Regions from separate parts of the Thermopolyspora flexuosa genome, predicted to be linked through region 2. Evidence: predicted binding sites of a transcription regulator. Region 2 holds the regulator's gene; the other holds the start of a gene.
What was found. Region 2 encodes HrcA, which represses chaperone genes, less so after heat shock. Its sites were predicted from a motif close to TTGGCACTCTCNNNNNGAGAGTGCCAA; they were not measured.

Region 1 (10,910 bases), 850 kb from region 2:
GCGGGAAACGGCGCACGGCCCCGCGGCCACGCCCCGCCACCGGCACGACCGCCATTCCGCCGGGCGCCGCGCATTCCTTTCCCATCGTGCCGGCGGCTCTCCGAAGCGCGGGATTTCACGCAACGGCACGGCGCGGACACGCCGTTCACGGCGACCGCACGTTCGGTGACCGATCCGGCACGCACCGAGAAAACCGCACGCCGGTGGCGGAGCGGAACGGCTGGGCACGGCCACCCCTCCCCGCCTGGCCCGGCCCACGTCATCCCGGCACCGGACGGCGGGCACGCACGCCGGGGCGGGACCCGCGCGGCCCATCGCACCGTCCCCGGAGCGCGCCCGCAATTGCGCGATAAAGGCAAAAGACGCCGCGCAATGCCGTGATCCACGAACGACGCGAAACCATCAGGATATTCCTGCGAAGAACCGGGACGGGTTATTTATTCCTCCATCCTCGTGTTCAGCGGATTACCGTCCGCAATCGACGCATCAATGTGACCAATCCGTAGCCGTCCGATATGAGGACATCGGCGATCGTGGCGGGCATCATGCGTATCGTGACCGAGGGATGCGTCACCGACGCCGTAACAGGGGTAGGGCTTGCGGCGAGTTCGGAGGAATCCGACCTCCGGGAACTGACGAGTCTCGCCGTTCAGGGGGATCGCGCCGCGATCGAGTCATTGCTGGCGCAGCTGCGCCCGATGGTCGTGCGGTACTGCCGGGCACGCTTGGGGAGGATTTCCGGTCACTACCACATCGCCGACGACGTGGCGCAGGAGGTGTGCATCGCCGTCCTCGCCGCGTTGCCGCGGTACCGGGACATCGGCCGCCCGTTCGCGTCGTTCGTCTTCGGCATCGCGTCGCACAAGGTCGCCGACGCGTTGCGCAACTCGGTGCGCTCCGCCGTACCGACCCAGGACCTGCCCGACGGGCCGGACGAGGGGCCGGGGCCGGAGGAGACCGTGGTACGGCACACCGAGGCGGCCCAGGCCCGCGAGCTGCTGTCGCGGCTCCCCGACAACCAGCGTGAGCTGCTCATGCTGCGCGTGGTGTCAGGGCTGTCCGCGGAGGAGACCGGGAACGTGCTGGGCATGTCGGCGGGCGCGGTACGGGTCGCACAGCACCGGGCCCTCGCCCGGCTGCGGCAGCTCGCCGATCAGTCGATCGCCTGACCGGGCGCCGCCGCGCCGGGGCGGGCGCGCCCCGGCTGCCGCACCTCGGGTACGGCCCGCCGAAGGATTCCGCACCGCCGCGCGAGCAGCCCCGCCGGAGGCACGGCCCGCGGCGTCCGGGCCGCGGGCGCGCCATCGCCCCGGGGCCGTCCGCCGCCACGGGCGGCGACGCCGGTCAGCGGCTTTCCTCGGTGTCGATCACGCCGTCCACGTAGCCGCGGGCGTACTCCCAGCTCACGTAGGCGGACGGGTCGGGCTGGTAGGCCGGCTCGTGCACCTGGGGCCGGCCTTCGTCGATCATCTGGCGCAGGTTGCCGCGCAGCAGATCCCAGTCGAAATAGTGCTGCTCACCACACTCCGGGCACTCCAGAACGAGGCCCTGGATCCCCTGCGGCTCCAGCAGGGCACGGAAGACCTCCACGTCGGCGAGGTCGGTGAGGGCCTCTTCGCGCTCCGCGGTGGTGAGCGGGTCGACACCGTCGAGCTCGCCCAGCATGGCGGCGGGGTCGTTGGGGTCGTCCGCGAACGGGTCGCGGGGGACATCGTCCAGCACGGATCCACACTACGACGCCCGAGGGGTGTCTCGTCGACCGTCCGGCCGATCGAACCGTCCTCTCGGCCGTCCGGGCCCGGGGTGCGCCGCCACGCGCGACGGAAATGATGTTGGAATCGCGGTGGGGGATGGAATACTGATCGGGCACGTTACGTTATTCCCTGGACACGGAAGGCGATAACCGCGGCCAGGGCACATCAAACACGGGGGAACACATGGTGCGTCGCATTCTGCTCCTTTCGGCCTGCGCCGGGGCCGCCTTCCTGACCACACCCGCCGCCCACGCCGACATCCCCGGGCCGGGCACGCCGACGCAGGCGAGCGTGCTCGCGGTCGACCCGCTCACGGGCCTGCTCAACGGCGTGCTGGGCGGGCTGCTCTCCCTCGGCGGCACAAGGTAAGCCGGGACGCGCCCGCGGACGGGAGGACGCCCGGCGGTTCACGGACGTGACGCCGGGCGCCTCGCCCCGGTCACGGCCGCGCCCCCGTCCAGCCAGCCCTGCCGTACCGCCTCGACGCCCGCCTGGAAGCGGGACCGCACGCCCAGCTCGGCCATCGCCTCGGCGAACCTGCTGCGCACGGTACGCACGCAGACGCCCAGATGGCGGGCGATCACCTCGTCCGGCAGCCCCTGGGCGGCGAGCCGCAGGACCGTGACCACCCCCTCCCTGCCGCTCGGCGGGGACATCGGCGCGGCGCGGGTCCACAGCTCCTCGAAGAGGGCGCGCAGCACGGCCACCATGAGCGGCGAGCGGACCAGCCGGAAGTGGTAGGCGCAGTCGGGCAGGTTGCCGCCCCACCGCACCGGCAGCCAGGACGTCTCGTCGCCCATCACCGCGTACCAGCCGGGCGGCCGGTCGAGGAACCGCACCCGCGCGCCCGCCTCGGCCAGCCGGGCGAACAGCTCCCGTGCCCCGGGGACGGCCGGCGCGCCCACCGGCATGATCACCCGCGAGGAGACGAGCCCCTCGCGCTGGGTCAGCACCCACTCGTCGCCGTAGGCGCACGCCAGGTCCCGTACCGTGCGCCGATCCGGGACCACGGCGATGAGCTCCGGCGACGACGTCTCCCCGGCGGCGGCGGCCATGGTGGCGCGGAGCGCCTCGGGTCCGCTGTGGGTCTCGATCGTCAACCGGCCGGAACGAAGGTCCTGGCCGGCGTCGTAGTCCTGGGCGAGCGTCCGGACCGAGCTGAGCAGTTCCTCGATCTGCCGGGTCTCCTGGGCGATCTTCTCGAGCCGCCGCGCGATCAGCGGGCTCAGCGCGGCGGCCGGATGCCGGGCGAGGTAGCGGCCGTCGTGGGAGTCGACGACGCCGAGCCTCGTCAGGGCCTGCAGGTCCGGCTCGACCCGTTCCTCGGGCTGGTCCACGGCCGCGGCCACCTCCGGCGACCGGGCGAGCCGCAGGCGCAACAGGGCGGTGTAGACGGCGGCCTGGGAGGTGTTCAGACCAAAAGGCCGCAGCTGCTCCTCCACCGGCGGGGTGTCCTGGCGCATCACCGACTCCATGTGTCACAGAGAGTGTCGAGATGGTAACTCGGCATCCCCTGTTTGTCCGCCGGTCCGCGCCTTTGTGCTCGATCGGATACAGCTTGCTGCACTTGCAGCTTCTCACGTTGCGCCCGGCCTGCGCACGATGGAGCATTACGGTACGTGTCCCCGGCCGTACGGTAAGCGGTCATTTGAGCGCGGAGGGGGTCTTATGACCGCCGAGCCCGTACGGCCGCCGGCACCAGGGGGCCGGGCGGGTCGTCCGCCCGGCCCTCCGTGCGTCCGGGCCCGGCCGCGAAGAGGGCGGCCGCCGGGCGCGCCGCCGGACCGGGCACCGGGAACGCGTACGGCTCGCACCCCGCGGCGGGATGCGAGCCGTACGTCAACGCATGCGCGGCCGGGCCGATCAGTGGCCGTGGCCGTGACCGTGGCCGTGGCCACCGGCGGCCGGGGCCTCCTCCTCCGGCTTGTCCACCACGAGGGCCTCGGTGGTGAGCAGCATGCCGGCGATCGACGCGGCGTTCTGCACCGCCGAGCGGGTGACCTTGACCGGGTCGATGACGCCGTCCGCGATCAGGTCGACGTACTGCCCGGTGGCGGCGTTGAGGCCGTGGCCGGCGGGCAGCTCGGCGATCTTGCTGGTGACGACGTAGCCCTCGAGACCGGCGTTCTCGGCGATCCACCGGGCGGGCTCGATCAGCGCGCGGCGCACGATCGACACGCCGGTGGCCTCGTCGCCGGTGAGGCCGAGGTCGTCGAGCTCCTTGCTGACGTGGACGAGCGCGGAGCCACCGCCGGAGACGATGCCCTCCTCGATCGCGGCGCGGGTCGCCGAGATCGCGTCCTCGAGGCGGTGCTTCTTCTCCTTCAGCTCCACCTCGGTGGCGGCGCCGACGCGCAGCACGCACACGCCGCCGGCCAGCTTGGCGAGCCGCTCCTGCAGCTTCTCGCGGTCCCAGTCGGAGTCGGTCTGCTCGATGGCGAGCCGGATCTCCCGGATCCGGGCCTCGATCGCGGCCGGGTCACCGCCACCGTCGACGATCGTGGTGGAGTCCTTGGTGACCACGACGCGGCGGGCGGTGCCGAGCACCTCGAGGCCGACGTTCTCCAGCTTGAGGCCGACCTCCTCGCTCACCACCTGGCCGCCGGTGAGGATCGCCATGTCCTGCAGCATCGCCTTGCGGCGGTCGCCGAAGCCGGGCGCCTTCACCGCGACCGAGGTGAACGTGCCGCGGATCTTGTTCGTCACCAGGACGGCCAGGGCCTCGCCCTCGACGTCCTCGGCGATGACGAGCAGCGGCTTCTTGGTCTGGGCGACCTTCTCCAGCAGCGGCAGGAAGTCGGAGATCGAGGAGATCTTCGCCTGGTGCAGCAGGATGTAGGGGTCCTCGAGCACCGTCTCCATGCGCTCGGGGTCGGTGACCATGTAGCCCGACAGGTACCCCTTGTCGAACTGCAGGCCCTCGGTGAACTCCAACTCCATGCCCATGGTGTTGGACTCCTCGACGGTGATGACACCGTCCTTGCCCACCTTGTCGAAGGCCTCGGCGATCAGGTCACCGATCTTGGGGTCCTGGGCGGAGATCGTCGCGACGTTCGCGATCTCCTTGCGGTCCTCCACCTGGCGGGCGGAGCTGAGCAGCCGCTCGCTCACCGCCTGGGCGGCCTTGTCGATGCCGCGCTTGAGCGCGAGCGGCGAGGCGCCGGCGGCGACGTTGCGCAGGCCCTCGCGGACCATCGCCTGGGCGAGCACGGTCGCGGTGGTCGTGCCGTCACCGGCGATGTCGTTGGTCTTGGTCGCCACTTCCTTGGCGAGCTGGGCGCCGAGGTTCTCGTACGGCGCGTCCAGCTCGATCTCGCGGGCGATGGTGACGCCGTCGTTGGTGATGGTCGGGGCACCGAACTTCTTGTCGATGACCACGTTGCGGCCACGCGGACCGAGGGTCACCTTCACGGCGTTCGCGAGGGTGTTGACACCACGCTCCAGGGCGCGGCGCGCGTCCTCGTTGAACTCCAGGATCTTCGGCATTAAGGCACTCCTTGTCGTTGCGACGCCTCACGTCGCGAACCCGGGCGCGGGAACCGGGGCGGTCCGGTGACCGCGTGAACACCGTGAGCCACCTGAGCAGAACAGCATCGCGGCGCTGATGGAACGGCGCTGATCGAACGCCGCCACGGCAGGTCTCGAACGCACTGTCGCCGGCATCCGCGGCGTTTTCCGACTCCGCGGCGCGGACCCGGCCCCGGTTCACCTGGGCGCCGAGGTGATCGAGCGCATCAGAGCCCCGGGCACCGGCCCGGGGCTCGACACGTCATGGGGGTAAGGCCCGGCGGGCTTACTTCTCGATGATGGCGAGCACGTCCCGGGCGGAGAGGACCAGGTACTCCTCGCCGCCGTACTTGACCTCGGTGCCGCCGTACTTGCTGTACAGGACGATGTCGCCCTCCTTGACGTCGAGCGGGATCCGCTTCTCGCCGTCCTCGTCCCAGTTGCCGGGGCCCACCGCGAGCACCTTGCCCTCCTGGGGCTTCTCCTTGGCCGTGTCAGGAATGACCAGCCCGGAGGCGGTCGTCTGCTCGGCCTCGAGCGGCTGGACCACGATGCGGTCACCGAGCGGCTTAACCGGAACCTTGGTGGCGGTCGTCACGATCGGACCTCCCCTTCAGAATTCGTTGCTCAGCTGAAGAGGCGACCAGCGGCCTGCCGTCGCGGGTGTCAGACCTGCCTCGTCGCGTGGTTGGCACTCTCAGGCCGAGAGTGCCAACAGGAACAGTATGCAAGCCGGTCAGCACAGTCAACCGAACCCGCCACGCAGGTCAGTGCTCGTGTACCCGCACCGTCCCTGCCGGCCTGCCCGGGCCGCGACGCCTCCCCGGTAATCAAAACGGCAAGAGGGCGGACCGGTGTCGCCGCCCTCTTGCCGGCCGATTCCCGTCGGCCGCGGCCCCCTCGATCGAAGGTCCGATCGACCGGCCGCGTCCTGTGGACGTCGGCGTGAAGAGCGTGGGGGCGGCCGTCGCGGGCCGCCCCCGGTGGTACGTCTTACGCCCTCGTACCTCAGCGCCGGCCGCGGAACCGGTAGCCCGGCTTGGCGTCGGTCTCGTGCGAGTCCGTGTGCTGGTTGTTGTTGATCTGGTGGGTGACGTGGCAGTCCACGTTCACGTTGCGGTGGCTGAGGAGGTCGGAGAGACCGAGGCTGCCGATGAGGACGCCGAGGGCGCTCTCCGACCGGTTGCTGGTGTTGCCGGTGTCGACGATCACACAGTCGACGTTCTTGGCGAGGTCCTTGGGCTCATTGGCGTGGGCCGGGCTCGCCAGTCCCATGCCTGCGGCGGCGGCGACCGCGGTGAATGCCGCGAACTTCTTCAGCATCGAAACTCCCGATCGATTTCGGTTGATCCTCGGATCAGCCCGGCCGTCATTTTCGTCCGGTCGAGCCGACAACAATTAGAGCGAGGATCGCACGAAATAGCAAGCACGACAAGTAAGTTCCGGTTAAAGCAATCGGGCGTCCGCGACCAGCATTTGCCAGGAAACCGGCCACAACACCCGATTTGCGCCAGAAAAAGAGGGCGGTAGGTGTACCGCCCACTTTTCCTGGGTTTCGGGACACCGTTCCGGTGCCCGCCGGGAAAACATCCTCCGCCGGCCGGGTGAACCGTTCTCCGGCCCACCGTGGCCCGCGGTCCACGGGCACGATCGGCGACCGCGCCCCGCCCGGGGCTCGGAAGCCCGCGGAGCCGGGCACCGGGTACGGCCTCCCGGCAAGGGGACGACGCGCGAGACGTCGTCCCCTCGTCACGGTCGACCTGTCAAACCCGCTCAGCGGCCGGTCTTGTGCGAGTCGACGTGGTGGTTGTTGTTGATCTGCTTGTCGACATCGCAGTTGACGTCGACGTTGCGGTTGCTGAGGAGGTCGTAGAGACCGAGCGCACCGAGAATGCCGAGGCCGTTCGCCGTGTGGTGGTGCGTGTTGCCGGTGTTGGTGAGCACACAGGCGACGTCGGCGGGACCGTTGGCGTACGCCGGAGTGGCGAGCCCGAGGCCGGCGGCCGCGGCGACCGTGGCGCTAGCCACTACAAGCTTCTTAAGCATTTAGATCTCCTGATCGATCTTGGATTGATCCTCAGATCAGCTCTGCCCTCTTTCCTGGCGGCGAGCCGTCAATAAGTAGACCGAGCAAGCAGTCCACGGAACAAGGCCCGCCGGGTAAGAGCCTGACAAAAGGGCTCTGCGCGAATCGCCAGCAAAGAACGAGCCGCTTTCCCGAAATTTCGAGTTTGCGGCAGAAAATCCCGCAAACGCGACAGACCTGACGATCCAGTGATTTTTCCTGGCTCGTCGGTTTGTTTCCTCCGCGCCTCGCGCCGAATGGCCCGCCGTCGTGCACCACATGGCCGTGGCCGGGCGCGGCGGGCGCATGGGCGCGGCGACGCGGCTCGAAGCGGCCGGGACGCGTCCGGCCGCCCGGCCACACGGACCCGGCGAACCGGACGCTGACACAGGCCACCCGAGCGCCGCTCATCCCGCCGGGAGGCCGGGCGAGACGAGCGTCCTCAGGACGCGTCCGCGGACCACGTGCCCCACGCGTTCCGCGCAGGCCGCGAACGGGACCGCCCTTCCCCGGCGCGCTCCCGCCTGCCGCGGCGGACACGCCCTCGCCGACGCGCTACGCGGCGCTGCTCACCGAGGCGTCGCTCGCCGACGCGTCGGCGCCGCTCTCCGCCGGCTGCGCGTTCGTCGCCCCCGCTGCGCTCTCCGCGGCGGCGTCCTCCTTGGCCTCCTCGGCCTTGGCCGGCTCGGCCGCGTCCCCGGTGGTCTCCGCCTTCGCCGGCTCAGCCGCCGGGGCGGCATCGGTCGTGACCGGCTCGGCGTCCGCCGCGGTGGTCTCGGCCTTGGCCGGCTCCGCCGTCTCCTTCGCGGCCTCGGCCTTGGCCGGCTCGGCCTCAGCCGTGTCGGCCTCCGCCTTGGCCGGCTCCGCCGCGTCCTTGGCGGCCTCGGCCGTCACGGCCTTCGTTTCGGGGGCGGTCGAGGTGCTGTTCTCCTGGGCGGCGCTCGACGTTTCGGTCGCGGAGGTGTCGCCCGAGTCCGTCGCGTCATTTTCGGCGTCGAACGTGGTGCGTACCTTCCCCCGGATAAGGGTGCAGACGAAGGCGAAAGTCCTCTCGTTCTCCGTGGTGTTCGGGAACAGCCGCACGACCTTCCCGTTGACGATCACCAGCGGCGTGCTGCAGGTCAACTGGAACGCGCTCTCCACCGCCCGGTCGGCCGAATCCGCGGCCGCGGCCGGGGTATGCATCCCCAGGCCGGCGGCGGTGGTGATCGCGGCACCGAGGACCGCGAGCTTTCTCAGCATTACCATTCCCCCGAATGAATCTGATTGATCCCCCGATATGACCCGATTCCAGCGAACGGGCCATCAGTCAGTAGAACGGACAATCGCCTCAGGCCGCAACACGAGCCACGGCAAGAAACCGCTAAACGGCCGCATCGATTCACCCGCGGTTTCTAGAGCGTTTTTGGACTGATCGCATGTTTCGCCCGATATATGACTTCACGTCCATATCTCTCCCGAATAAAGCCGCATTTCGCATATATCAGAGCAAGTCAGACATCATTCGGCTGCTGCTACCGTCGTAGCCCGTGGATCTGGAGGCCTTCCTGCGGCTGCTCACCCCACCGGGCCGGCACGCCCTCGACGACGCGGTGAAGCTCGTCGCCGAGGGCGCCGACGTGGTCGCGGCGGCGGCCGCGCTGCGCCGTACCCACGACGCGGCGCTCAGCTCGGCGGCGCTCACCCAGGCCGTGCTGCGGCGGCGCGCGGCCGCGAAGTTCGGCGCGGACGCCGGGCGCATGTACTTCACGCCGGACGGGCTGGAGCAGGCGACCCGGGCCGAGGTCGCCGCGCACCGGGCGGCGCGGATCGCCGCCCTCGGCCCGCCGGTCCGCGTCGTCGACGCCTGCTGCGGGATCGGCGGCGACCTGATCGCGCTCGCCCGGGCCGGCTGCGCCGTGGACGCGGTCGACCGCGACCCGCTGACCGCGGCGGTGGCGCGGGCGAACGCCGAGGCGCTCGGCCTCACCGAGGTGCGGGTGCGCACCGGCGACGCCGCCGAGGTCGACCCGCGCGGCTATCAGGCCCTGTTCGCCGACCCGGCCCGCCGCCGGAGCACCGGCGGCCGGGTGTTCGACCCGATGGCGTACTCGCCGCCGTGGCCCGAGGTCCTCGCCCTCGTCGAGCGGTCCGCCGCCGCCTGCGTCAAGGCCGCGCCCGGCCTGCCGTACGAGTACGTGCCCAACGGCGCCGAGGCCGAGTGGGTGTCCTTCGCCGGCGAGGTGAAGGAGGCCGCGCTGTGGTGCGGCGCCCTCGGCCCGGCCGGCCTCGCCCCGGGCGCCCGGATCCGGCGGCGGGCCACGCTGCTGCCGTACGGCGAGACGCTCACCGCGGACGGCGAGCCCCGGCGGGCCGAGGCCGGGCCGGTCGGCCGCTACCTGTACGAGCCCGACGGCGCGGCGATCCGGGCCGGGCTCGTGGCCGAGGTGGCCGAGCTGGTCGGCGGGCACCTGCTCGACCCGCAGATCGCGTATGTCACGAGCGATCGGTACGTCGCCACGCCCTGGGCGTCCTGCTACGAGGTCGCCGAGCTGCTGCCGTTCTCGGTCAAGCGGCTGCGCGCCGCGCTGCGCGAGCGGGGCGTCGGCGAGGTGACGATCAAGAAGCGCGGCTCGGCCGTGGACGTGGAGCGGCTCCGCCGCGACCTGCGCCTGGCCGGTGACGCGAGCGCGGTGGTCGTGCTCACCCGCATCGGCGCCAAGCCTTATGCCGTGATCTGCACGACTATGCGTAACCGCGCCGTCGACGCCTAGTCACGATCTATCAAAGCCCGCCGAGAAACCCGCCCGCCCGCCACTACCGTGGCTCCCGCCCCTCGGCGAGAAGGAGCCTTGCGTGGACCACTCCAACCACACCCTGCTGCAGGCGGGAAGCCAGACCGCGATCAGCGACCGCATGCGCGAGCTGCTCGCCCGCGCGGCCCAGGATCACGTGTACGAGCAGCGCACCCAGGGCGCGATCCTCGACGAGATCCGGCAGCGGCTCGAAGGCATGGAATGGCTGCTGCGCGAGGTCCGCGAACGCGAGCTCGGCGGGCTCAGCGGCACCCTGGAGACGGTGAACGGACGGCTCGAGCACATCTCGAGCAAGCCGCCGTCGTGGGCCGAGGCGCTCGCCCAGCACGTGGACGCGGTCCGCGAGCACGTCGACGCGGTACGGCGCCGCCTCGACACCGTGCAGGGCGGCATCGACGGCCTGCGCGGCGGCATCGACGGGCTGCGCGCCGGGATCGACGGCGTGGAGGAGCGCGTCCGGCCCGTCGCCGACCTGCCGAATTTGTGGACGGACCTCGGCACCGCGGGCGAGGGCGTGCGCGAGGCGCTCACCCACCTGCACGCGGTGCTCGACGGCACCCGGCAGGTCGCCGCCCAGATGACCGAGACCGCGACGCGCCTGGCCCAGATGCAGGCGAGCATGGAGGCCGCGGCCGGCCGGTTCTCCCGGCTCGACAAGGCGGTCGCCGAGCTGACCCAGCGCACCGAGCGGCTCGAGTGCGGGGTGCTCGACCTGTCGGAGAGCCTCACCTCCGCGGTCGAGCAGGCCACCGGCCGGGTCGAGGAGGTGGCGGGCCGCATCGAGGTGGT
Region 2 (10,910 bases):
CGGCCACGGCGGCCGGAGCGGTGGCGGTGGCCGCCTCGATCATGATGCTCGTCCCCGGGCTGCGCGAGCAGGCCACGCCGCCGAGGCAGGGCATCACCGAGATCGGCGCCGAGACCGACGCACCCGAGGGGGCCTCCACCAGCCGTCCCCCGAACACCCGGCCGCCCGAGGTGTCGTCCACCGAGACCGCGGCCGTACTGCCGCCGCCGAGCGCCGTGCCGACCCTGCCCCCGGCGCGCACCACCGCCCCGCCGGCCACCTCCGCGTCGCCCACGCCCAGCCGGACGCCGTCGGCGACGCCGAGCAAGCCGTCCGGATGCCCCTCGGGCGGCACGGACGGGTCGGCCGGACGGACGTCGTGCCCCACCTCCGCCAAGCCGACGCCCACACCGACGCCCACGCCGAGCACGACCGCGCCGCAGGAGCCCTCCTGCCCGGCGGACGAGTGCCCCGCCCCCGACGACCCGCTCCCCACCGAGACACCCGGCGAGCAGCCCGGTGGGGAGCCCACCCTCAGCAACGACGAGGAGCAGGCCCAGGAGTGACGCGCTCCCCCGGCGCGCTGACCATCCCGATCGTCCCGTCGCAGACGTCCCGGCATGCCCGCCGCAGGGCGGATGACCGGGTGCGGAACCTTCCGCCGGGTGCTCCGTGCGGCGTTCCGCTCCCCGCGTTTCCGGCCCGGGGCGTACCGATGCCGTCCTGATCGTGCCGCCTGGTCCGCGGTGGCGCATGTGGCCTGCCGTCTTCCGATCTTTCGCCGGGCGGCACGCTGTCACCGGCCTTTCCTGCGGCTACCCGGGCTTCTCGACGGACGCCGGCCGTCCGTACGGCTCCCGGCGTACGGCACCGCCGCGGCGTGGGCCACCGGCGTGCTCAGGCCGGCGGCGCGGCGGGCAGGGGCCGCGGCGTCCGGGCGGGCCTCACCAGCGGCCGCAGCGGGCCAGCAGGACGGCCGCCGCCGCGACCCCGGCCGTCGAGGTGCGCAGGATCGTCGGGCCGAGCACGGCCGGGACGGCGCCCGCCTCGCGGAACCGGTCGAGCTCCTCCTCGCTGACCCCGCCCTCCGGGCCCACCACGAGCATGATGTCCCCGCCGGGCGGCGGGGTCAGGCCGGACAGCGGGCGCTCGGCCTCCTCGTGCAGCACGACCGCGAGGCCGTCCTCGGCGACCGCGCGCAGCCGCTCGGCGAGCGCGGCCGTGCCCACCGGCTCGGTGACCTCGGGCAGGTGGAAGCGCCGGGACTGCTTGCCCGCCTCGCGGGCGGTGGTGCGCCACCGGGCCAGCGCCTTGGCCGCCCGGTCCCCCTTCCACTGGACCACGCTGCGGGCGGCCGTCCACGGCATGATCACGTCGACGCCGACCTCGGTCATCATCTCGACCGCGAGCTCGCCCCGGTCGCCCTTCGGCAGCCCCTGGGCCACGATGACGCGGGGACGCGGCGCGGGCACGCCGTACCGGGCCTGCACGGTGAGCAGGAGCGCGTCCTTGCGCGCCTCGCGGACCACGCACTCGGCCACGCTTCCGGCGCCGTCGGTGAGGTCCACCCGCTCGCCCGGGCGCAGCCGCCGCACGGTCGCCGCGTGCCTGCCCTCCGGCCCGTCGAGCAGGATCTCGTCGTCCGCCAGCGCCTCGGTGGCGGCCAGGAAGACCGGCACGCTCATCCCCGCCGCCCCCGTCCGCGGCGCGCTCCCCGCCTCCCGTCGATGACGCCGTCGATCACGGCCGCAGCCTAGCCACGCCCGGCCCTGGGAGTCGAATCGAAGTTCTCACTTTCGGTAGTCAACCGAATCCTATAGGTAATAGCGTGGTCTCCGGTGCCCTCCCATCCCCGAGTTCCACGGGCGGGGGCCACCGGGTACCGAGGGGGGTCTTCCCGGCGCCATGGCCGGGCGGGACGGCGTCCCAGCCGGGTGACCCGCGAGCGGCACCGGCCGGGCCTTGCCACGGCCCGTGATCGAACGTCACTTTACCGCGACACACAGTGAGGTTGAGTCAGTGGCCATTCGGGGGCGGCCGCCCGCCTTATCACATCCGCAGCGTCTCCAGGAACGGGCAGGTCAATGGCACGTCTGATCAGGATGCCGCGCACCATCCGCGCGAGGCTCACGTGGATCCTCGCCATCCCGTCGACCCTGCTGCTGGGGGTGACCGGGCTCGAGGTGGCGGCGCGGTACGAGGCGCGCTCCGGCGCGCATTCCGCGGCGCGCCAGGTCGAGCTGGTGCGCGCCGCACAGGAGCTCGCGCACGAGCTGCAGCGGGAACGGGGGCTCACCGTGGGGCTGCTCGGCGGCGAGTTCCGCTTCCGGGGGGAGCTCGCCGCGCAGCGGCGGCGGGTGGACGAGAGCCGCGCGGCCCTCGGGCCGCTGCTCGCCGACCCGGCACGGCGGGGGGTGCCGCGGCTGCGGGACGCGCTCGACCGGCTCGGCGACCTCGGCGCGGTGCGCGCCACCGCCGACGCCCGGCAGTCGACCCGGCAGGACGCCTACGCCTTCTACACCACCGCGATCGAGGCGATCGACGACGCCCTGTACGACCCCGACGCGGGCGGCGGCGACCCGGCGCTCCGGCGCGACCTGGTGGCGCTGTGGACGCTCGGCCGCGCCCAGGAGGCCGCCGCGCAGGAGCGGGACACCCTCACCGGCGTGCTCGCCGCGCACGGGTTCACGCCGGAGGAGTACGTGCGGTTCATCGAGGTGCGCGCGGCCAAGTCCGACGGGCTCGCCCGGTTCGGCCGCGTCGCCTCGGCCGCGCACGCGGGCGCGGTGAGCGCGGCCCGGCAGTCGCGGGCGGCGACCACGATGGGGGCGATCGGGCTGCGCGCGGCCGCCTCGCCGCGCGGCCGGAACCTCACCGTCGCGCCCCGCGAGTGGTGGGAGGCGGCCGACGCGTTCGTGGCCGACCTGCGCGAGGTACGGCGGGCCGTGGGCGAGCAGGCCGCCGCCCGCGCCCGGAGCGCCGAGGCGCGGGCCGGTCGCGAGCTCGTCGTGCTCGCCGTACTCGGGGGCGTGCTGCTGCTCGCCACCCTGCTGCTCGGCCTGGTGACCGCGCGCTCGATCCTGCGCCCGCTGCGCCGGCTCACCGAGGAGGCCGACGAGATCGCCGAGCGCCGGCTCCCCGAGGCGGTGGCGCGGGTCCAGGCGACCGCGAACCCCGAGGACGCGGTCCCGGCCGAGGAGCCCGCCGCCGACGGGCGGCAGGACGAGTTCGCCGCGGTGGCCCGGTCGCTCGCCAAGGTGCACCGGACCGCGCTGCGGCTCGCGGCCGAGCAGGCGGTGCTGCGCCGGAACACCGCCGAGTCGCTGGCGCACCTCGGCCGCCGCAGCCAGACCCTGGTGCGCCGCCAGCTCGACTTCATCGGCGCCCTGGAACGGGACGAGTCCGATCCGGCGGTGCTGGCGAACCTGTTCGAGCTCGACCATCTCGCCACCCGGATGCGGCGCAACGCCGAGAGCCTGCTCGTCCTCGTGGGCGAGCGGCTGCCCCGCCCGGCGGCCGAGCCGGTGGCGATGAGCGAGGTGCTGCGCTCGGCGCTGGCCGAGGTGGAGGACTACCGGCGGGTCGTGCTGCGCCGCGTGGACCACGACGTGGTGCGCGGCGAGGTGGTCGCCGAGGTGGCGCACCTGCTCGCCGAACTGATCGAGAACGCCCTGGTCTTCTCGCCGCAGGACCAGGACGTGGAGATCCAGGCGAAGTGCGACGCGACCGAGTACCACATCGCGATCGTCGACCAGGGCGTGGGCATGAGCCCCGAGGAGCTCGCGGCGGCCAACGCGCGGCTGCGGGGCGAGCAGAGCTTCCTCTCCTCCCCCACCCGGCGGCTCGGGCTCTACATCGTGGGGCGGCTCGCCGAACGGCTCGGCATCCGGGTGTGGCTGCACGACTCGCCGCTGGCCGGCATCACCGCCCGGGTCGTGCTCCCGGCCGACCTGCTCGTGCGCAACGGCGCGGCGGGCGCGCCCGCGCCTGCGGCGGCCCGCGCCGGGCGGATGGTGGACGTGCCGATCCCGTCCGGGCCCGGCGCCACCCCGCGCGCGACGGACGCCGCCCGCCCGGCCGCCGAGGCCACGGAGCGGGAGACCGCGCCCGCGGGCGTGGCCGCGGCGGCGCCCGAACCCGGCCCGGCCGCCGCGCCGGACGAGGCGGCCGCACCGGTCGCGCCGCACGCGAACGGCGCCACGGCCGAGATGGTGGCGGTGGTGCCGGTGCCCGAACCGGCCGAACCGCCCTCCCCGGGCGCGCTGCCGCCGACGCTGCCCACGACTCCCGCGCCCGCCGTCCCGCGGCCCGCCGGAGCCGCCGAGGCCACGGCGCCGGTCACGGCCGCCGCGGCCGCCGCGGCCGCCGCGGAACCGGCCCTGGCGCCGTCCGCGGAGCCCGCGGCGCCACCGTCCGGGCCGCGTCCGAGGGCGGACGCGGCGGCGCACAACGGCTCCCGCCCTGCCCCCGTCCCGCCGGTGATGCCGACCCCGATCCCGCTGCACGTGAAGCCGCCCTACCTGCTCTCCGGGCAGTCGTCCGCGGGCGCGGCCAGGTCCAACGGGCACGCGGCGGGGGACGGCGCCGACCGGGAGGCCGGGCGGAACGGCGTGCCGGACGGGGCGGCGCGCCGGACGCCGCGCGACGAACCCGGGCACGGCGCCGACGCCCGGGAGCCGGAGAGCCCGGTCGAGCGGGTCCGGTCGATGCTCAACGACTACCGGGCGGGGACGCGCCCGCCGGGCGCCTAGGTGGGCGTGTGCCGGAAGGAGCGGTGACCACGACGGGAGGCGCGGCGGGGTTCCGCGCCTCCCCGTTCGCCCGGATCCGGGCGTTCCACCGCACGCGCGGGCGGGCATGGGCTTGCACATTTCAGCCGATTGGCCGCGGAATACGGCGATCGGCCCTCCCACGGCGCCGCGTACCGGTACGGTGACGTTGGGGTGGGCTCGTCACGAGCCGAACGCATCGGGGGTCCTACCGATCCGGCCGTTCCTGACGGGGGCACGCTCGTGCGCGTTCGCCGGGCGTTTCCGTGCCAGGTGGGCCGGGCGGTTGCCGACACAGAGCGGGGCGGGGTGGACGACTGCGATGAACGACGGCTGGAACGAGTGGGGTCCGCGGGTCCCCGACCCGCGCACGACCGGCTCAGGTCACGCGGGTGCCGCCGAACCGGCCGGTAATCCGCGTCCGGCCGTGCCCCCGCAGGCCCGGCCGCCGCACGGTGACCTGCTCGGCGGCCCGTCCCAGGGCCACCGCATCGCGCCCGGGCAGGCCCTGGCCGGCCATCGGCCGCCGGAGGGGGCCCTGCCCGCGCCGCCTCCCGCCTGGTCCGGCCAGGTCGGCGCGGCGTGCCCGCTGCCCCAGACCGGGAACGGCCCGTACGGCGGGCCGGGCAGCGGCGGGACCGGCCCTTCCGCGCACTTCCCCGGCCCGCAGGCCCAGGGCGGCGACCACGCGGCCGTGCCGCCGCAGGCCCGGTTCGCCCCGCCGGAGACGGGCCGTCACCTGCTCGGCCCGCACGTCTCCCCGGCGGCCCAGGCGGATCCGGCCTCCGCGGACCGTCACGCCACGCGCCCGGCGCTCCAGGTGTCCGAGCCGCCGCCGGGCCGGCTCGCCGTACCGCAGACCGGGTACCACGTCGTGCGGTTCCACCCGCAGACCACCCGGGCCGGGCACGACCGGCCGGACGCCGTGCCGGGCCGCCACGCCGCCCGCCCGCCGCTCGGCGCCGGTCCGGGCCGGTTGCCGGAGGAGATGACGGACCGCCCGCTGCGGTGGGGTGACGAGCGCATCCTGCGGCGGCTGGCCGACCAGGGGTTCGGCTGGGGGTACGACCCGGGCGCGCACCGGCCGCGGTACGGCCAGGAGCCGCCCTCGCGCGGCGGCGAGCCGTACCCGTTCGACGACGAGGCGATGGACGGCCCCTCGATGAAGGTGAGCGCGTCCGGGGAGATCGCCCGCCCGTTCGTCACCACGTCCCGGCGCACCCGGCCGCTGGAGGAGCGGCTGCGCATGGAGACCCTGCTGTCCTCGACCCCGGCCGCGCTCGAGGCCCCGCTCGCCTACGAGCACGCGCACATCGTCGAGCTGTGCCGCAGCCCGCAGTCAGTCGCGGAGATCGCCGCCGGGCTGCGGCTTCCGGTCGGGGTGGCGCGTGAGCTCATCGCCGACCTGGTGACCGAGCGGTTCCTGATCATCCACGCCCAGGTCGTCCTCGGCAAACGCCCGCCGCGGCAGCTCCTGGAACGTATCCGGGCCGGGGTCCGGGCGCTCTGAGCCGCACCGGCGCGCGGCCGGGCACGACGGCACGCCGTACCCCGGGCCGTTACCGGCGGCGGTGAACGGTTCGACCGTGACGACGGGGCGGCGCGCTCCGATCGGGCGTGACAGAGCCGCCGGCGCGCACCGCGCGGACCCGGCCGGGACGTGGGCGTGGTCGCGACGTGCTCAGGCCGTCATCGGCCGCGCCACAGATCTCTTCAACGACCGTTGAACGCGTCCCGGAGGCGGGAGAAGAAGCCCTGCTGGCCGGGGGCGAACTTGCCGGGCGGGTGCTCCTCGCCGCGCAGCTTGGCGAGCTGCCGGAGCAGCTCCTCCTGCTGGGAGTCGAGGCGGGTGGGGGTCTCGACGTTGACGTGGATGAGCAGGTCGCCCCGGCCGGTCTCGTTGAGGTGCGGCACGCCGCGCCCGTACAGCGGGATGATCTGGCCGGACTGGGTGCCGGGGCGGATGTCGACCTCCTCGGGGCCGTCGAGCGTGTCGATCACCAGGGTGGTGCCGAGGGCGGCCGCGGTCATCGGCAGGTGCACGGTGCAGTGCAGGTCGTCGCCGCGCCGCTCGAAGATCGGGTGCGGCCGCTCGACGATCTCCAGGAACAGGTCGCCGGGCGGGCCACCGCCGGGCCCGACCTCGCCCTCGCCGGCGAGCTGGATGTGCGTGCCGTCCTCGACGCCGGCCGGGATCCGCACCTTGATCGTACGGCGGGTGCGCACCCGGCCGTCGCCGGCGCACTCCTGGCAGGGGTGCCGGATGATGGTGCCGTAGCCGCCGCACTGGGGGCACGGCCGCGTCGTCATGACCTGGCCCAGGAACGAGCGGGTGACCTGGGAGACCTCGCCCCGCCCGTTGCACATGTCGCAGGTGTCGGGGTGGGTTCCCGGCGACGTGCCGGAGCCCTGGCAGACGTCGCAGAGGACCGCGGTGTCGACCACGAGCTCCTGGGTCGTGCCGAACGCCGTCTCGGTCAGGTCCAGCTCCACCCGGATGGTGTGGTTCCGGCCGCGGCGTGCCCGGGTGCGCGGGCCCCGCGAGGCGGTGCCGGTGCCGAAGAAGGCGTCCATGATGTCGCTGAACGGGAAGCCCGCACCGAACCCGGTGGCCGTGCCGCCCGCCGTGGCGCCGGAGCCGAACGGATCCGCGCCAAGGTCGTACATCTTGCGCTTGTTGGCGTCCGAGAGCACCTCGTACGCCTGGTTGATCTCCTTGAAGCGCTCGGCGGTCGCCGGATCCGGGTTCACGTCGGGATGCAGCTCGCGCGCGAGCCTCCGGTACGCCTTCTTGATCTCCTCTTGGCTGGCGTCGCGACGCACCCCGAGGATGGCGTAGTAATCCTTCGCCACTTAAGACCCCGCCAGAATCTGACCGACGTAGCGCGCCACCGTGCGCACCGCACCCATCGTCACCGGATAATCCATTCGCGTCGGGCCCAGCACCCCGAGCCGGGCGAGTTCCTTGTCGCCGGAGCCGTACCCGGCGGCCACGAACGACATGCCCTTCAACCCCGTGTACGGGTTCTCCGAGCCTATCCGCACCGTCAGGGAGGAGGGGTCGTTCGACGGCTCGCTGAGCAGGCGCATGAGGACCACCTGCTCCTCGAGCGCCTCCAGCACCTCGCGCAGGCTGACCGAGAAGTCGGCCGCGGCGAGGTTCGCGGTGCCGGCCATCACGATTTTCTCATCGTTGCGGTCCACGAGGGTCTCAAGGAGAGCCGAAAGAATCGTGGCCGCGACCGAACGGTCCTCCGGCGGCAGGTGCTCGGGGAGGTCCTGCACGGTGTCGGGCACGTTGCTCAGACCGCAGCCGTCGAGGCAGGCGTTGAGCATCGCCCGCAGGTGCGCGATGCGGTCCTCCTTCACCGGGTCGGGCAGCTCGATCACGCGCTGCTCCACGCGGCCGGTGTTGGTGATGAGGACGAGCATCACGCGGCGGTCGGTGAGCGGGACGATCTCCACGTGGCGCACCGTGGACTTGGTGAGCGACGGGTACTGCACCACGGCCACCTGCCGGGTGAGCTGGGCCAGCAGCCGGACCGTACGGCGCAGCACGTCGTCGAGGTCGACCGCGCCGGCCAGGAAGGTCTCGATCGCCCGTCGCTCGGCCGCCGACAGCGGCTTGATCTGCGACAGCCGGTCCACGAAGAGCCGGTAGCCCTTGTCGGTCGGCACCCGCCCGGCGCTGGTGTGGGGCTGGGTGATGTACCCCTGCTCCTCCAGCACCGCCATGTCGTTACGGATCGTGGCGGGGGAGACGCCGAGGTTGTGCCGCTCCGCGATCGCCTTGGATCCGACTGGCTCGTTGGTGGACACGTAATCTTCGACTATGGCGCGCAGAACCGCCAGCTTGCGGTCATCGAGCAACGTGTTCACCTCCCGGCCGCCCCGGTGTCGTGTAACAACACCTTGCTTGGCACTCAGTGTTCCCGAGTGCCAAGTGTACGGCTCCCATCTCTCAGGTGCGATAACTCATTCTGGCGGGTGGGAAGGCTCCCGCCCGATTCCGCCGTGACGGTACCGCGACGGTCGTGTCGACGGTCCGTTCCGCGGCCGAACGGGCACCAAATCGGTATCGAAACACCGGGTCGAGGGCCGGTGCGGCCGGGGAGGGAAACCGTCACACTCGGATTATGAGCCAGTCGAACGACCCCCGGCCGGAGGGGCAGGCCCCCGGCCCTCAAGGGTACGGCGGCCCGCCGCCCGGTCCCGCGTCCGGCCCGGCCCCGCAGCCCCCGCAGCCGGGCCCGCCCCCCGGGTCACCGTACGGCCCGCCGCCCGGTTCCCCGCCCGGCTTCCCGTCGCAGCCCGGTTCCCCGCACGGCTCGGCCCCCGGGCCGCAGCAGGTTCCGCCGCCCGGCGCGCACCACGCCCCGCCGTACCCGCCGCCGTCCCCCGGCGCTCCCCCGCCCGGCTACGGTCCGCCGCCGGGCGGCCCCGGGGCGCCGCCCCCGCCGCCCGCCGCCGTCGGGCCGCGGCGCGTGTGGATCCTGCTGGCCTGGCTCGCCTTCGTGGCGAGCGTGGTCCTCGGGTTCATGGGCGTGTTCTCCACGGTGGAGTCGGTCGGCGAGGAGGCGGCCCCGCCGCGGCACTTCCGCAGCGGCGAGCCCGCCACCTTCGAGGCCTCCCCCGAGGACCGGCCGGTGCTGTACGCCTCGACCAGCCGGCCGGTGAACTTCGTCTGCGAGGCGACGACCGCCTCCGGCCAGGGCGTCCCGCTCACCAAGCCCGGCTACACGATGACGTTCACCGCGGGCGGCCGGGTGTGGGAGCACGTCTTCGACATCGGCGTCACCCAGCCGGGCACCTACCGGATCGTCTGCGAGGCCCCCGCCTCCTCCGACGTGGTCTTCGGCGTGGGCAAGCAGTTCACCAGCGACCAGGCCGCGAGCACCGTGGGCGGCGTCCTGCTGTGGTTCGCGCTGATGTTCGTCACGTTCGCGGTGGCCGTCGTGGTCACGGTGCTCGTGCTGGTGCGCCGCAGCCGGGCGCGGCGGCGGCTCGCCGGGCCGTGGCCACCGTACGGCGGGCGGTGACACCGGCCGTCGCAAGGCGGCGATGACGCCGTGATTTGCTAGCGTGCCCTGCCATGTACGAGGACGTGCTCTCCGGCCGGCGGCGCCGTTTCGCCCGGGAGCCCATCCCGGAGGTGCCGGCCGAGCCCGGGCTGGTGGTGGAGGACGCCGCGGGCGACTTCTGCGGCGCGGTGGTCGCCTGCGACAAGCACGGGGTCACCCTGGAGGACCGCTTCGGGCGGCGGCGGGTCTTCCCGCTGGAGCGCGGGGCGTTCCTCCTCGAGGGCAGACCGGTCACCCTGGTACGGCCCGGCACCCGGCCGGCGGGCGCCCCGGCGCGGCCGCGGCGCAGCGCGTCGGGCTCGATCGTGGTGGAGGGCCTGCGGGCGCGGGTCGCCAAGGAGAGCCGCATCTACGTGGAGGGCGTGCACGACGCCGAGCTCGTGGAGAAGATCTGGGGCCACGATCTGCGGGTCGAGGGGGTCGTCGTCGAGTACCTCGAGGGCATCGACGATCTGCCGCGGATCGTGGCCGAGTTCGGCCCGGGGCCGGGGCGCCGCCTCGGCGTGCTCGTCGACCACCTCGTGCCCGGCTCGAAGGAGAGCCGCATCGCCGAGCAGGTGGCCTCGCCGTACGTGCTCGTGGTGGGGCACCCGTTCGTGGACATCTGGCAGGCGGTGAAGCCGTCGGTGCTCGGCATCCCGGCCTGGCCGGAGGTGCCGAAGGGGGTGCCGTGGAAGGAGGGGGTGCTCGCGGCGCTCGGCTGGCGCATGGACCCGGGCGAGGCGTGGCGGCACATCCTGGGGCGGGTCACCCACTTCACGGACCTGGAGCCGGAGCTGCTCGGCCGGGTGGAGGAGCTGATCGACTTCGTGAGCCCGCCGCCCGCCGAGTGACCCGCTCAGGCGAGGTCGCGGATGAGCGCGTCGGCGAGCAGCCTGCCGCGCAGCGTGAGCACGGCCCGGCCGGCGCGGAACGGCCCGGGGTCGAGCAGCCCGTCGGCGAGCGCGCGGGCCACGGCCGGGCGGGCCTGCGGGCGGATCTCGTCGAGCGGGTGGCCGGTGGCGAGGCGGAGCTGGAGCATGAGCCGCTCGACGGCGCGGTCCTCGGCGGTGAGCACCTCGCGGGCGTGCCCGGGCGACTC

Region 1: the regulator HrcA is predicted to act here: its motif matches at 5,950-5,976, upstream of groES (co-chaperone GroES).

Annotation. Positions count from the first base shown of each region.
Region 1 is NZ_VFPQ01000001.1:4,395,868-4,406,777, forward strand. It holds gene FHX40_RS18635 (sigma-70 family RNA polymerase sigma factor) at 546-1,169, shown strand; gene FHX40_RS18640 (DUF5319 domain-containing protein) at 1,345-1,722, opposite strand; gene FHX40_RS18645 (hypothetical protein) at 1,938-2,123, shown strand; gene FHX40_RS18650 (helix-turn-helix transcriptional regulator) at 2,162-3,217, opposite strand; gene groL (chaperonin GroEL) at 3,618-5,240, opposite strand; gene groES (co-chaperone GroES) at 5,548-5,859, opposite strand; gene FHX40_RS18665 (hypothetical protein) at 6,270-6,584, opposite strand; gene FHX40_RS18670 (hypothetical protein) at 7,035-7,289, opposite strand; gene FHX40_RS18675 (hypothetical protein) at 7,882-8,469, opposite strand; gene FHX40_RS18680 (class I SAM-dependent methyltransferase) at 8,856-10,079, shown strand; gene FHX40_RS18685 (coiled-coil domain-containing protein) at 10,162-10,910, shown strand, end outside.
Region 2 is NZ_VFPQ01000001.1:3,544,759-3,555,668, forward strand. It holds gene FHX40_RS15065 (hypothetical protein) at 1-545, shown strand, start outside; gene FHX40_RS15070 (16S rRNA (uracil(1498)-N(3))-methyltransferase) at 924-1,664, opposite strand; gene FHX40_RS15075 (sensor histidine kinase) at 2,064-4,730, shown strand; gene FHX40_RS15080 (DUF742 domain-containing protein) at 5,176-6,258, shown strand; gene dnaJ (molecular chaperone DnaJ) at 6,462-7,601, opposite strand; gene hrcA (heat-inducible transcriptional repressor HrcA) at 7,602-8,618, opposite strand; gene FHX40_RS15095 (hypothetical protein) at 8,885-9,787, shown strand; gene FHX40_RS15100 (DUF3097 domain-containing protein) at 9,841-10,662, shown strand; gene hemW (radical SAM family heme chaperone HemW) at 10,668-10,910, opposite strand, start outside.